2 regions of the Microbacterium sp. K41 genome follow, and region 1 is predicted to be linked to the other one. Evidence: predicted binding sites of a transcription regulator. Region 1 holds the regulator's gene; the other holds the start of a gene.
The links. The regulator LexA, encoded in region 1, represses DNA repair genes until DNA is damaged. The targets are predictions, from matches to a motif close to TCGAACANNTGTTCGA.
Positions count from the first base shown of each region.

Region 1 (5,259 bases):
CTTCAACCAGCACGAGACCGTCCTCACCGTCCTCGCCGAAGCCGGCATCCTCCCGGCTCTGCGCCGTTAGACCCCCGCCGAAAGGAAACACCATGACCGCATTTCCCGAGGGAACCATCCTCGGCTACCCCCGCATCGGCCGTCGCCGCGAGCTCAAGAAGGCCGTCGAGGCGTTCTGGGCGGGCCGCATCGACGAGCAGGAGCTGGAGCGCACGGCCGCCGAGCTGCGCGCCGCCACCCGAGAGCGGCTCGCCGCGCTCGGCCTCGGCCGGGACGACTCCGCGATCCCGGAGTCCTTCTCGTTCTACGACCAGGTGCTCGACGCCGCGGTGACCGTGGGCGCGATCCCCTCGCGCTTCGAGCACCTGCGCGCCGCCGACGGCACGGTCGGCCTCCCGGCGTACTTCACGATCGCGCGGGGCGAGGGGGAGCGCGCGCCGCTGGAGATGACGAAGTGGTTCGACTCGAACTACCACTACCTCGTGCCGGAGATCGGTCCGGAGACGGTGTTCTCGCTGTCCAGCGACCGGCTCGTGCGCGAGGTCGCAGAGGCCGCTGCCGCAGGCTTCACGACCCGCCCGGTCGTGGTCGGCCCGGTCACCCTGCTGGCGCTCGCGAAGGCCTCGGACGACGCCCCCGAGGGCTTCGATCCGCTGTCGCGCCTGGACGACGTGCTCCCCGTGTACCGGGAGCTGCTCGCCCGCCTCCGGGCCGCGGGAGCGACCTGGGTGCAGCTCGACGAGCCGGCGCTCGTGAGCGAGTCGCTCCCCGCCGACACCGCCGCCCTGGCGACCGCGGCCGAACGTGCACTCGCCGTGCTCGGGGGAGCGGAGGACCGTCCGTCGATCCTCGTCGCCGCCCCGTACGCGGCGCTCGACGCCGTGTTCCCGGTCCTCGCGGCCGCGCCCGTCGAGGCGATCGCGGTCGACCTGGTCCGTGGCGCTGTGCCGTCCGCGGCGGAGGGTCTCGCGGACAAGACGCTCGTCGGCGGCGTGATCGACGGGCACAACATCTGGCGGGGCGACCTGGCCGCGGCGTTCGCCACGCTCGAGCGTCTGCGCGACCTGGGGGCCGCGGCCGTGTCGGCCTCCACCTCGACCTCGCTGCTGCACGTGCCGCACGACGTCGCCGACGAGACCTCGCTCGACCCCCGCCTGGTGTCGTGGCTGGCGTTCGCCGATCAGAAGGTGCAGCAGGTCGGCGTGCTGGCCCGCGGGCTGTCGCAGGGTCCCGAGGCGATCGCCGCCGAGCTCGACGAGGCCTCGGCGGCCCTGCGCGACCGGCTGGATGCGCCCGGCGTGCGCGACGGCGCGGTGCGCGAGCGGGCGCTGGTCGACGCCGACTTCTCTCGGGTGTCCTACGAGGAGCGGGAGAGTGCGCAGGAGGCGCTCGGCCTCCCGGTCCTGCCCCTGACGACGATCGGGTCGTTCCCGCAGACCGCCGACATCCGTCGCGCACGGGCACGGTTCACGCGCGGTGAGATCCCCCGCGACGACTACGACGACTTCCTGCGCCGGGAGATCGCCGCGGTCGTGTCGCTGCAGGAGGACCTCGGACTCGACGTGCTGGTGCACGGGGAGCCGGAGCGCAACGACATGGTGCAGTACTTCGCCGAGAACCTCGACGGCTTCGCGGTCACGGAGCACGGGTGGGTGCAGTCGTACGGCTCCCGCGCCACACGCCCGTCGATCCTGTGGGGCGACGTCTCCCGGCCGGCACCGATCACGGTCGACTGGTCCGGATACGCGCAGTCGCTCACCGCGAAGCACCTCAAGGGCATGCTCACGGGGCCGGTGACGATCCTCGCGTGGTCGTTCGTGCGCGACGACCAGCCGCTGGGGGAGACCGCGAACCAGGTCGCCCTGGCGCTGCGCGAGGAGATCGCCGACCTCGAGGCTGCGGGCATCGCCGTGATCCAGGTCGACGAGCCGGCCCTGCGCGAGCTGCTGCCGCTGAAGAAGGCCGATCAGCCGTCCTACCTGGACTGGTCGGTGGCGTCGTTCCGTCTGGCGACCGGTGGGGCAGCACCGGGCACGCAGGTGCACACGCACCTCTGCTACTCGGAGTTCGGTGTCGTGATCGACGCGATCCGCGCGCTGGACGCCGACGTCACGTCCATCGAGGCCGCCCGCAGCCGGATGGAGGTCGTCGCGGACATCGCCGAGGCCGGGTTCGACCACGGCATCGGCCCCGGCGTCTACGACATCCACTCCCCGCGGGTTCCCGCGGTGGAGGAGGTGGAGTCCCTGCTGCGTCGCGCCGTGGAGGAGATCCCCACGCGGCAGCTCTGGGTCAACCCGGACTGCGGCCTCAAGACCCGCGGCTACGAGGAGACCACCGCGTCGCTGCGGAACATCGTCGAGGCCACGCGCCGCGTGCGCGCCGAGGTGGGCGCCTCGGTCTGATGATGTGACGAAGGCCCTCTCCGAGCGATCGGGGAGGGCCTTCGTCGTGTCCGGGTCAGACGGCTCGCAGCACCGCGACGACCTTGCCGAGCACCACGGCCTCGTCGCCGAGGATGGGCTCGAAGGCGGTGTTCCGCGGCAGCAGCCACGTGTGTCCATCGCGGCGACGGAGCACCTTGACGGTGGCCTCGCCGTCGAGCATCGCCGCGACGATCTCGCCGTTCTCGGCGTCGTGCTGCGAGCGGACGACGACCCAGTCGCCGTCGCAGATGGCGGCGTCGATCATCGACTCGCCGGAGACCTTGAGCATGAACAGGTCGCCCTTGCCGACGAGCTGCCGGGGGAGCGGGAAGATCTCCTCGACCTGCTGGTCCGCGGTGATGGGCACGCCGGCGGCGATGCGGCCGACGAGGGGCACGAGCGCGGCGTCGCCGACGGGAGTCGTGACATCGGCCGGGTTCTCGGCGCCGGAGCCGGTGCCGGGCAGGTCGATCAGCACCTCCATGGCCCGCGTCTTGCCCGGGTCTCGACGCAGGTAGCCGCTCAGCTCCAGCTGGCCGAGCTGGTGCGTGACGCTGGAGAGCGACTTGAGCCCGACGGCGTCGCCGATCTCGCGCATGCTCGGCGGGTAGCCGTTCTGGGCGATGGCGGCCTGGATGACCTCCAGGATCGCCATCTGCTTGGGGCTGAGGCTCTTGCGACGGCGGGTCCGCGGCGCCTCCGACTCCGGGGCTGTGGTCTCGCTCATGATGCTCCTTCAGTGCGTGAGATCCGACGTCGCTCTTCGAATGTCGGTGGCCCGTGGTGGGGTGTCCTTGTCGAAACCGTATCCGAGAATCGCGCCGATCTGGAAGATCTGTTCGAGCGTGTCGGACGATTCGTGGACAGGGTTTCGAAGACAGCTTGACAGATGTTCGAACTCGAAGATATCTTCGGAACGTAGCTTCGCATTCACGGCTCCCGGCCGAGTCGCGGATGCGAACGCTACGCCAACCTCCCCGGGCCCTCGCGGCGCCGGGACAGTGAAGGAGCAGACATGAGCACCATCAGCCTCAGCACCGCGACCGCGATCTCCGCCATGGCCCGTCCGGCCACGCGGCTCCGGCTCACGGCTCGCGGTCGCGGTGTGCTGCTCGCGGTCGCGTCCGTCCCGCTCGCCGTCGGCATCGCCTTCGCGGCGATCAGCGGCGGCAGCGCCATCGCCTCCGGTGCCGACAAGCCCGTGGCTGCCGTCGAGACCATCACGGTCATGCCCGGTGACACCCTCTGGTCGATCGCCGGCTCGATCGCTCCCGAGGCCGACCCGCGCGACGTGATCGGCGACATCAGCCGCATGAACCTGCTCCGCGGCGGAGAGATCCAGATCGGTCAGGAGCTCGCGATCCCGGCGCAGTACGCGGAGTGACGCATGGCCGTCGGTGCCGCCTCGTCCTCTTAACATGGATAGGGTGACCCTCTCCCTCAACGATCTCCCGCTGCGCGACGATCTGCGCGGACTCACTCCGTACGGCGCACCGCAGGCACCGCTACCGATCGCCCTCAACGTCAACGAGAACACGCATCCCGTTCCTGACGAGGTCGCCAGTGACATCCTCGACGACATCGCCGTGGCGATCCGCGACGTCAACCGCTATCCCGACCGGGAGTTCACCACGCTGCGGGAGGCGTTCGCGGACTACCTCGGTCACGGGCTCACGGCCGAGCAGATCTGGGCGGGCAACGGCTCGAACGAGGTGCTGCAGCACATCCTGCAGGCGTTCGGCGGACCGGGGCGGACGGCGTTCGGCTTCGCTCCGACCTACTCGATGTATCCGCTGATCGCGCAGGGCACGGGTGCGTCATGGGTCGCCGGCACCCGGCACCCCGACTACTCGATCACCCCGGAGGAAGCCGCGGAACAGGTGAGCGCCGCCGACCCCGACGTGGTGATCCTGTGCTCGCCCAACAACCCCACCGGTACGCCGCTCGGGCTCGACGTCGTCGCGGCGGTCTACGAGGCCGCGCGCGGCGTGGTGATCGTCGACGAGGCGTATCAGGAGTTCGCACCGCACGACGCGCCGTCCGCGCTCACGCTCCTCGACGGCCGTCCGCGGCTCGCTGTGTCGCGCACCATGAGCAAGGCCTTCGCGTTCGCCGGAGCGCGCGTCGGCTACCTGGCCGCAGACCCCGCGTTCATCGACGCGCTCCGCCTCGTGCGGCTGCCGTACCACCTGAGCGCGCTCACGCAGGCCGCGGCGGTGGCGGCGCTGCGCAACGCCGACGTGATGCTCGGCATGGTCGAGGAGATCGTCGAGCAGCGCGACCGCATCACAGCGACGCTGGAGGCACTGGGGTACACGCCCCACGAGTCCTGGTCGAACTTCGTGCTGTTCGGTGGCGTGGCCGACCCGCAGGCCACGTGGCGGCAGTTGTACGACCGCGGCGTGCTCGTGCGCGACGTCGGCATCCCCGGCCACCTCCGCGTCAGCGCGGGCACCGAGGCCGAGACGACCGCGTTCCTGGACGCCCTGGCCTCGATAGGATCGGCATCATGACCACCCCCGCGAACCCCGCCCGCACCGCGCGTCGTGTGCGCAGCACGTCGGAGTCGACCGTCGAGCTGGAGCTGAACCTCGACGGCACCGGGGTGAGCCGCATCGACACCTCGGTGCCGTTCTTCGACCACATGCTGACGGCGTTCGCGAAGCACTCGCTGACCGATCTCACCGTCCGCGCCTCCGGCGACACGCACATCGACGCGCACCACACCGTGGAAGACGTCTCGATCGTGCTGGGTCAGGCCATCCTGGAGGCGCTGGGCGACAAGGCGGGCATCTCGCGCTACGGCGATGCGCTCGTGCCGCTCGACGAGGCG
Region 1 is NZ_SSDO01000476.1:4,630-9,888, forward strand. Features, by position in the region: gene DW309_RS15830 (methylenetetrahydrofolate reductase) at 1-70, shown strand, start outside; gene metE (5-methyltetrahydropteroyltriglutamate--homocysteine S-methyltransferase) at 93-2,405, shown strand; gene lexA (transcriptional repressor LexA) at 2,461-3,153, opposite strand; gene DW309_RS15845 (LysM peptidoglycan-binding domain-containing protein) at 3,442-3,810, shown strand; gene DW309_RS15850 (histidinol-phosphate transaminase) at 3,845-4,939, shown strand; gene hisB (imidazoleglycerol-phosphate dehydratase HisB) at 4,936-5,259, shown strand, end outside.

Region 2 (5,259 bases), on a different contig from region 1:
CCTGTTCCTCGGCTCGAGCCCGGCGGCGATGGTCTCGCTGATCGTGGTCGACGCGTGGCAGTGGACGCCCTTCTGCGTGCTGCTCGTGTTCGCCGCGCTGCAGACCCTGCCGACCGAGGTGTACGAGGCCTCGCAGGTCGACGGCGCCGGGGTGTGGCAGACGTTCTGGCGCATCACGTTCCCGCTCGTGCTGCCGAGCCTGGTCACCGTGCTGCTGCTCAAGCTCGTGGTGTCGTTCAAGGTGTTCGACCTGGTGTTCATCATGACCGGCGGCGGACCCGGCTTCGACACCACCGTCAGCAGCTTCGCGATCTACCGCACCGGGTTGCAGACCTTCGACGTGGGGGCTGCCGCCGCGCAGACCATCGCGTTCCTGGTGCTGGTCACCATCGTCATCCTGCCGCTCAACGCCGTCCGGCAGCGCCTGCACAGGGAGAGCTGACATGTCGCTCACACTCCGCACCTCCGACCACGCCTCCGACAGCGCGACCGTCACGCTGGTCGTGCCGGACGCGCGCCGCCGTCGTCGCCGCAGCCGCACCTCGAGCATCTCGCGCCCCGGTCGCCCGTCCGTGCTCGTCACCGTCGTGAAGTGGGTCGTGATCCTCGTCGCGATCGTGCTCGCCCTGCTGCCCGTGCTGTACATGGTGGGCATGTCGTTCAAGAGCCCGGACGACATCCTGTCCACCCGCATCCTGCCCTCGCGGCTCGCGTTCGAGAACTGGGTGGGCGCGTTCGAGAACTGGCCCATCCTCACCTACCTGCGCAACTCCCTCGGTGCCGCGCTCGTGGCGGTGCTGGTGTCGCTCGTCGTCTCGATCCCCGCCAACTACGCCATGGCGCGGCTCCGCGCGGGCGGGAAGCAGACCCTCGGGCTGATCGTCTCCGCCTACGTCGCCCCGCCGATCGTCGCGATCATCCCGCTGTTCGTGCTGGTGCGCACCGCCGGGCTGATGGACTCCGTGATCGGGCTCGGCATCGTGGAGGGCCTGCTGCTCACCCCGGTCGCCGTGTGGCTGCTCGACGGGTTCTTCCGCGCGATCCCGTTCGAGGTCGACGAGGCCGCGCAGATCGACGGCTGCGGACCGCTGCGCACCCTGTGGGCGGTCATCCTCCCGCTCACCGCGCCCGGCATCGTGGCCGTGTCGATCATCGTGTTCATCCTCGCGTACAACGACTTCCTCATCCCGCTGCTGCTCACGCAGAGCATCGACTCGCAGACCCTCCCGGTCGGCATCGCGCTCATGCAGGGCGGCCGCGAGGTGATGTTCGGGCAGATGGCCGCCGCCAGCCTCGCCGGCCTCATCCCGATCTACCTGCTCGCGCTGTTTCTGCAGAAGTGGCTCGTCGGCGGGCTGACGCAGGGGAGTGTGAAGTAGCCCGAGGACGCGATGGTCCGAGTGCGGGGTCGGAGACGTGCCGGGCGGGGTGGTCCGGGGTGCGTCTGTGAGGCCGCGACAGGGGCGGAGCGGGGGATGGATCGCGTCAGGGGGCGGGGCGGCGCGCGATCGAGATCGAGTCGGCGGCGGCGAGGCGTCGGAGGTGGGCCGTGATGCGGGCCCGGAGATCGTCGTGCTGCGGGCCGAGGCGGGTGGCGGCGTCGTGCCAGTTCGAGGGGTCGTAGCGCCAGACGGGCCGGGACTTCAGGTCGGGCGCTTCCCGCTCGTAGCGGGGCCAGATGTGGGCGTGGACGAAGGCGTCGGTGTTGCCGAGGATGTCGATGTTGATGCGACGGAACGCCGGATCGACCTCTCGGCAGGCGTACTCCACGGCCGTGGCGAGGAGGTCGACGGCGGCGAGGAACCGTACCCGTTCCTCCCGCGGCAGGTCCGCCAGCGCGGTGGCCTCCGGATCCGTGCCGAGCAGCACGCAGTAGCCGGGGAGGAACTGCACATCGCCGATCACCGCGTAGCCGCCGGGCAGTTCGGCGAGCAGCGTCGGGTTCTCTCCCCGCGCGGCGGAGCGGATGCGGTCGTCACGCCAGTCCATGCCGCCGATGCTATCGACGGGTGCTCCGGCGGGGACGATCGGGTCGCGAGGGCGTGGTCTGCGAGCTCGTTCCGTCGGGCGCCACCGTGCGGTTCGTGGAGGGCGTCGGTGGCCTTCTCGCCAGTCCGAAATCCCGGTTCTCGATTCGAACAAAGATACGAAACTCGCCGCCGTCGACGGTAGAATCGGGGCATGTCCACACTCTCCGGTTTGCACGAGGCGATGTCCCGCCTCGACGCCGCGTGGGGTGGCGCGGGCGATCCGATGGACCTGAACCGCGAGCAGTTGATCGCGGTGAACGACGCGATCGGCGTGCTGCGGAGACGCCTCGACGCGGTGCACGTGTCGGTGGGAGCGGGCATCGCGAGGGAGTCGCGGCCTGAGCTCGGAGCCGGCAGCCTGGCGAAGCAGCAGGGCTATCGGAACCCGGCGAGGCTGATCGCCGCGACGACCGGAGTCTCGACGGGAGAGGCGGCGCGACTGGTGGCGGTGGGCGAGGCCACGGCCCCGCGCGCCGACCTCCTGGGGCAGCGACTGCCGGCGAAGTACCCGTCCGTGCGGGAGGCGTTGGCTGCGGGTGCGCTCGGTGCGCCGGCGGCCGCGCTGATCGTCGCGATGCTCGACCGGTGCCGCGTGGCCGTGGGTGCTGCTCGGGTGGCGGAGGCCGAGCGGGTGCTGGTGGAGCAGGCGGCGGGGTTGTCGGTGGATGAGGTGCGGCGGTTGGTGGTGCGGGCGGAGGCGTGGGTCGATCCGGATGGGGTGGAGCCGCGGGCGGAGGAGCAGCGGTCGCGTCGGTCGTTGACGCTGTTCGAGCGTGACGGGATGGTGCATCTGAACGCGGTGCTGGATGCGGAGACGGCGGCGCCGGTGGTGGCGGCGATCCGGGGGTTCGTGTCGGCAGCGTTCGCGGCGCGTCAGGAGGCGCCGGATGCGGGTGCGCCGGATGCGGACCGTCGTACGGTGCCGATGATCCAGGCGGATGCGTTGGCGGCGTTCGCGGGGCACGTGCTCGGGTGTGCGGCGCGGTTGCCGCTGGCCGGGGCGACGGTGGTGGTGCGGGTGGGTCTGGGGGATCTGGAGGCCGGGTCGGGGGCGGCGCAGGTGGACGGGATCGATCAGCCGGTGAGCGTCGGGGCGGTGCGGCGGATGGCGGCGGGCGGCGGGGTGATCCCGTGTGTGCTCGGCGGGGGCAGTGAGGTGTTGGACTGGGGGCGGGAGAAGCGGTTGTTCACCCGGGCGCAGCGGCTGGCGCTGGTGGAGCGAGACGGGGGGTGTGCGATGTGCGGGTTGCCGCCGGAGATGACGAAGGCGCATCACATCCGGTGGTGGTCGCGCGACCGCGGGCCGACGGATCTGTCCAACGGGGTGCTGCTGTGCGAGACGTGTCACCATCGAATCCACGACAACGGGTGGGACATCCACATCGACAGCGGAGAACGCGCCAGTGGTGGCGGTGGTAGCGGCGGCGGGATGGCGAGGGTGTGGTTCGTGCCTCCGCGGTACATCGACCCCGCACGCACGCCTCGGCTCGGTGGGCGGGCCCGCTTCGACATCGCCGCCTGACGGGTGGTCGGGTGGTGGGGTGGGCTCCGTGGGCACGACGCTTCGACGCTTCGACGCCGTGGGATGCGCGACGCGAGCCGGTCAGCGGCTGCGGCCGACTCCGGCGGCGCGCAGGCGATCAGCGATCAGGATGCCGAGGGCGGTGGCGGCGACACAGCTCGCGAGTGTGATCGCGAAGAAGAGCAGCTGCACCGGAAGGGTGAAACCGCCCAGGTCGAACGACGCCCACGCGAGCAGGGGATACACGACCCCCACCACCACGGCGCCGACGTAGTGCAGCCACGTGCCCCAGTAGCGCCACATCACGAACAGGAACGGCAGCTCGGTGAAGGCCGCCCACCACAGGTTCGTCGCCACACTGCCGAAGCCGTACCCGGAGAACGGCACGATCACGAGCCCGGCCAGCAACCCGACCAGCAGACCCACGAGCGGTGCGCGCAGCAGGCGCAGGGCGATCACCGACGGCAGCAGCCACAGGCCGGCGAGAGCGACGCTCACGAATGGCAGCCCCGGGAACAGGATCGTCGACACCCAGTTCGCGGGAGCGAGCAGCAGCCCGCCGGCCACGCCCAGCGCGGCGCACGTCAGCAGCAGCGCCGTCGGGAACCGGAAGCGCCGTCGTCTGCCGGATACCCCGCCGTCCGGCGCGCTCATGCGAGGGTACCGAGGTTCGCGGGTTCCGGCGCGTTCGTGTGATCGGGTCCGCCATCCGTAGCTTCCGGCGCGCTCGTGTGATCGGGTGCGCCGTCCGTAGTTTCCGGCGCTTTCGCGTGATCGGGTGCGCCGTCGGCCGTATCCTGAGCGCTCATGCGAGGGGTTCCGACGCGGCCTCGCGGGCGGCCTTCGACGCGGGCGACGCCGCGCCGACCTTCCAATACCCGCAGAAGCTCACGGCGTTCTTGTCCACGCCGCGCTCGCCGACGAGGAGCCTGCGGGCACCGGAGGCCAGCGACTGCTCCCCGGCCGCATAGGCGTGGAAGGGCGCGCTCGGAAGCTCGCTCCGGCCCAGCGCCTCCAGGGCGAGAGCACCGGGCGCCGCGTCGTGGGGGCGCACGATCCAGACCACGTCGAGCCCCGGAGGGCGCGGGAAGTCCAGGGCGTCGTCCTCGGCCGGCACCTCGACGATCGCGGTACCGGTGGCGTGCGCCGGCAGCGAGGCGGAGATCCCGGCGATTGCGGGCAGCGCGGTCTCATCGCCGACGAGCACCACGCGATCGGTCCCCCGCTGCGGGTTGAACGTGAGGCCCTCGTCGATGATGAGCACGTGCTCGCCGGGCTCGCAGGTCTCCGCCCACCGCGAAGCCGGGCCCGCCGTGCCGTCGGCCGCAGAACCGTGCAACACGAAGTCCACGTCGATCTCCGCCCCCGCCTCGGAGGTCGCCGTCCGGAAGGCGCGCACCGTGTAGTTGCGCATCACGGGCCGCTCGCCGTCGGGGATGCGCAGGAACTTGAGATAGCCGAACATCTTGTTCGCCTTCGCCGGCACCCGGTCGAGACCGGCCTCGCCGCCGATGGGCAGGAACAGCCGGAACCACTGGTCGTACCCCATCGGGCGGAACCGGTCGATCTCACCGGCGCCGAGCGTCACACGGATCCAGTGCGACGAGAGCCGTTCAGAGCGCAGCACGGTGAGGTGCAGGAGTTCGGTCGTCTCGGGCTTGACCATCTTGCTGAATGCCATGGAGTGCCTTTCAGGAGAGGGGGAGC
Region 2 is NZ_SSDO01000414.1:4,095-9,353, forward strand. Features, by position in the region: gene DW309_RS12895 (carbohydrate ABC transporter permease) at 1-442, shown strand, start outside; gene DW309_RS12900 (carbohydrate ABC transporter permease) at 444-1,379, shown strand; gene DW309_RS12905 (HIT family protein) at 1,486-1,989, opposite strand; gene DW309_RS12910 (HNH endonuclease signature motif containing protein) at 2,182-3,552, shown strand; gene DW309_RS12915 (ECF transporter S component) at 3,634-4,206, opposite strand; gene DW309_RS12920 (siderophore-interacting protein) at 4,358-5,233, opposite strand; gene DW309_RS12925 (energy-coupling factor transporter transmembrane component T) at 5,244-5,259, opposite strand, start outside.
Region 2: the regulator LexA is predicted to act here: its motif matches at 2,135-2,150, upstream of DW309_RS12910 (HNH endonuclease signature motif containing protein).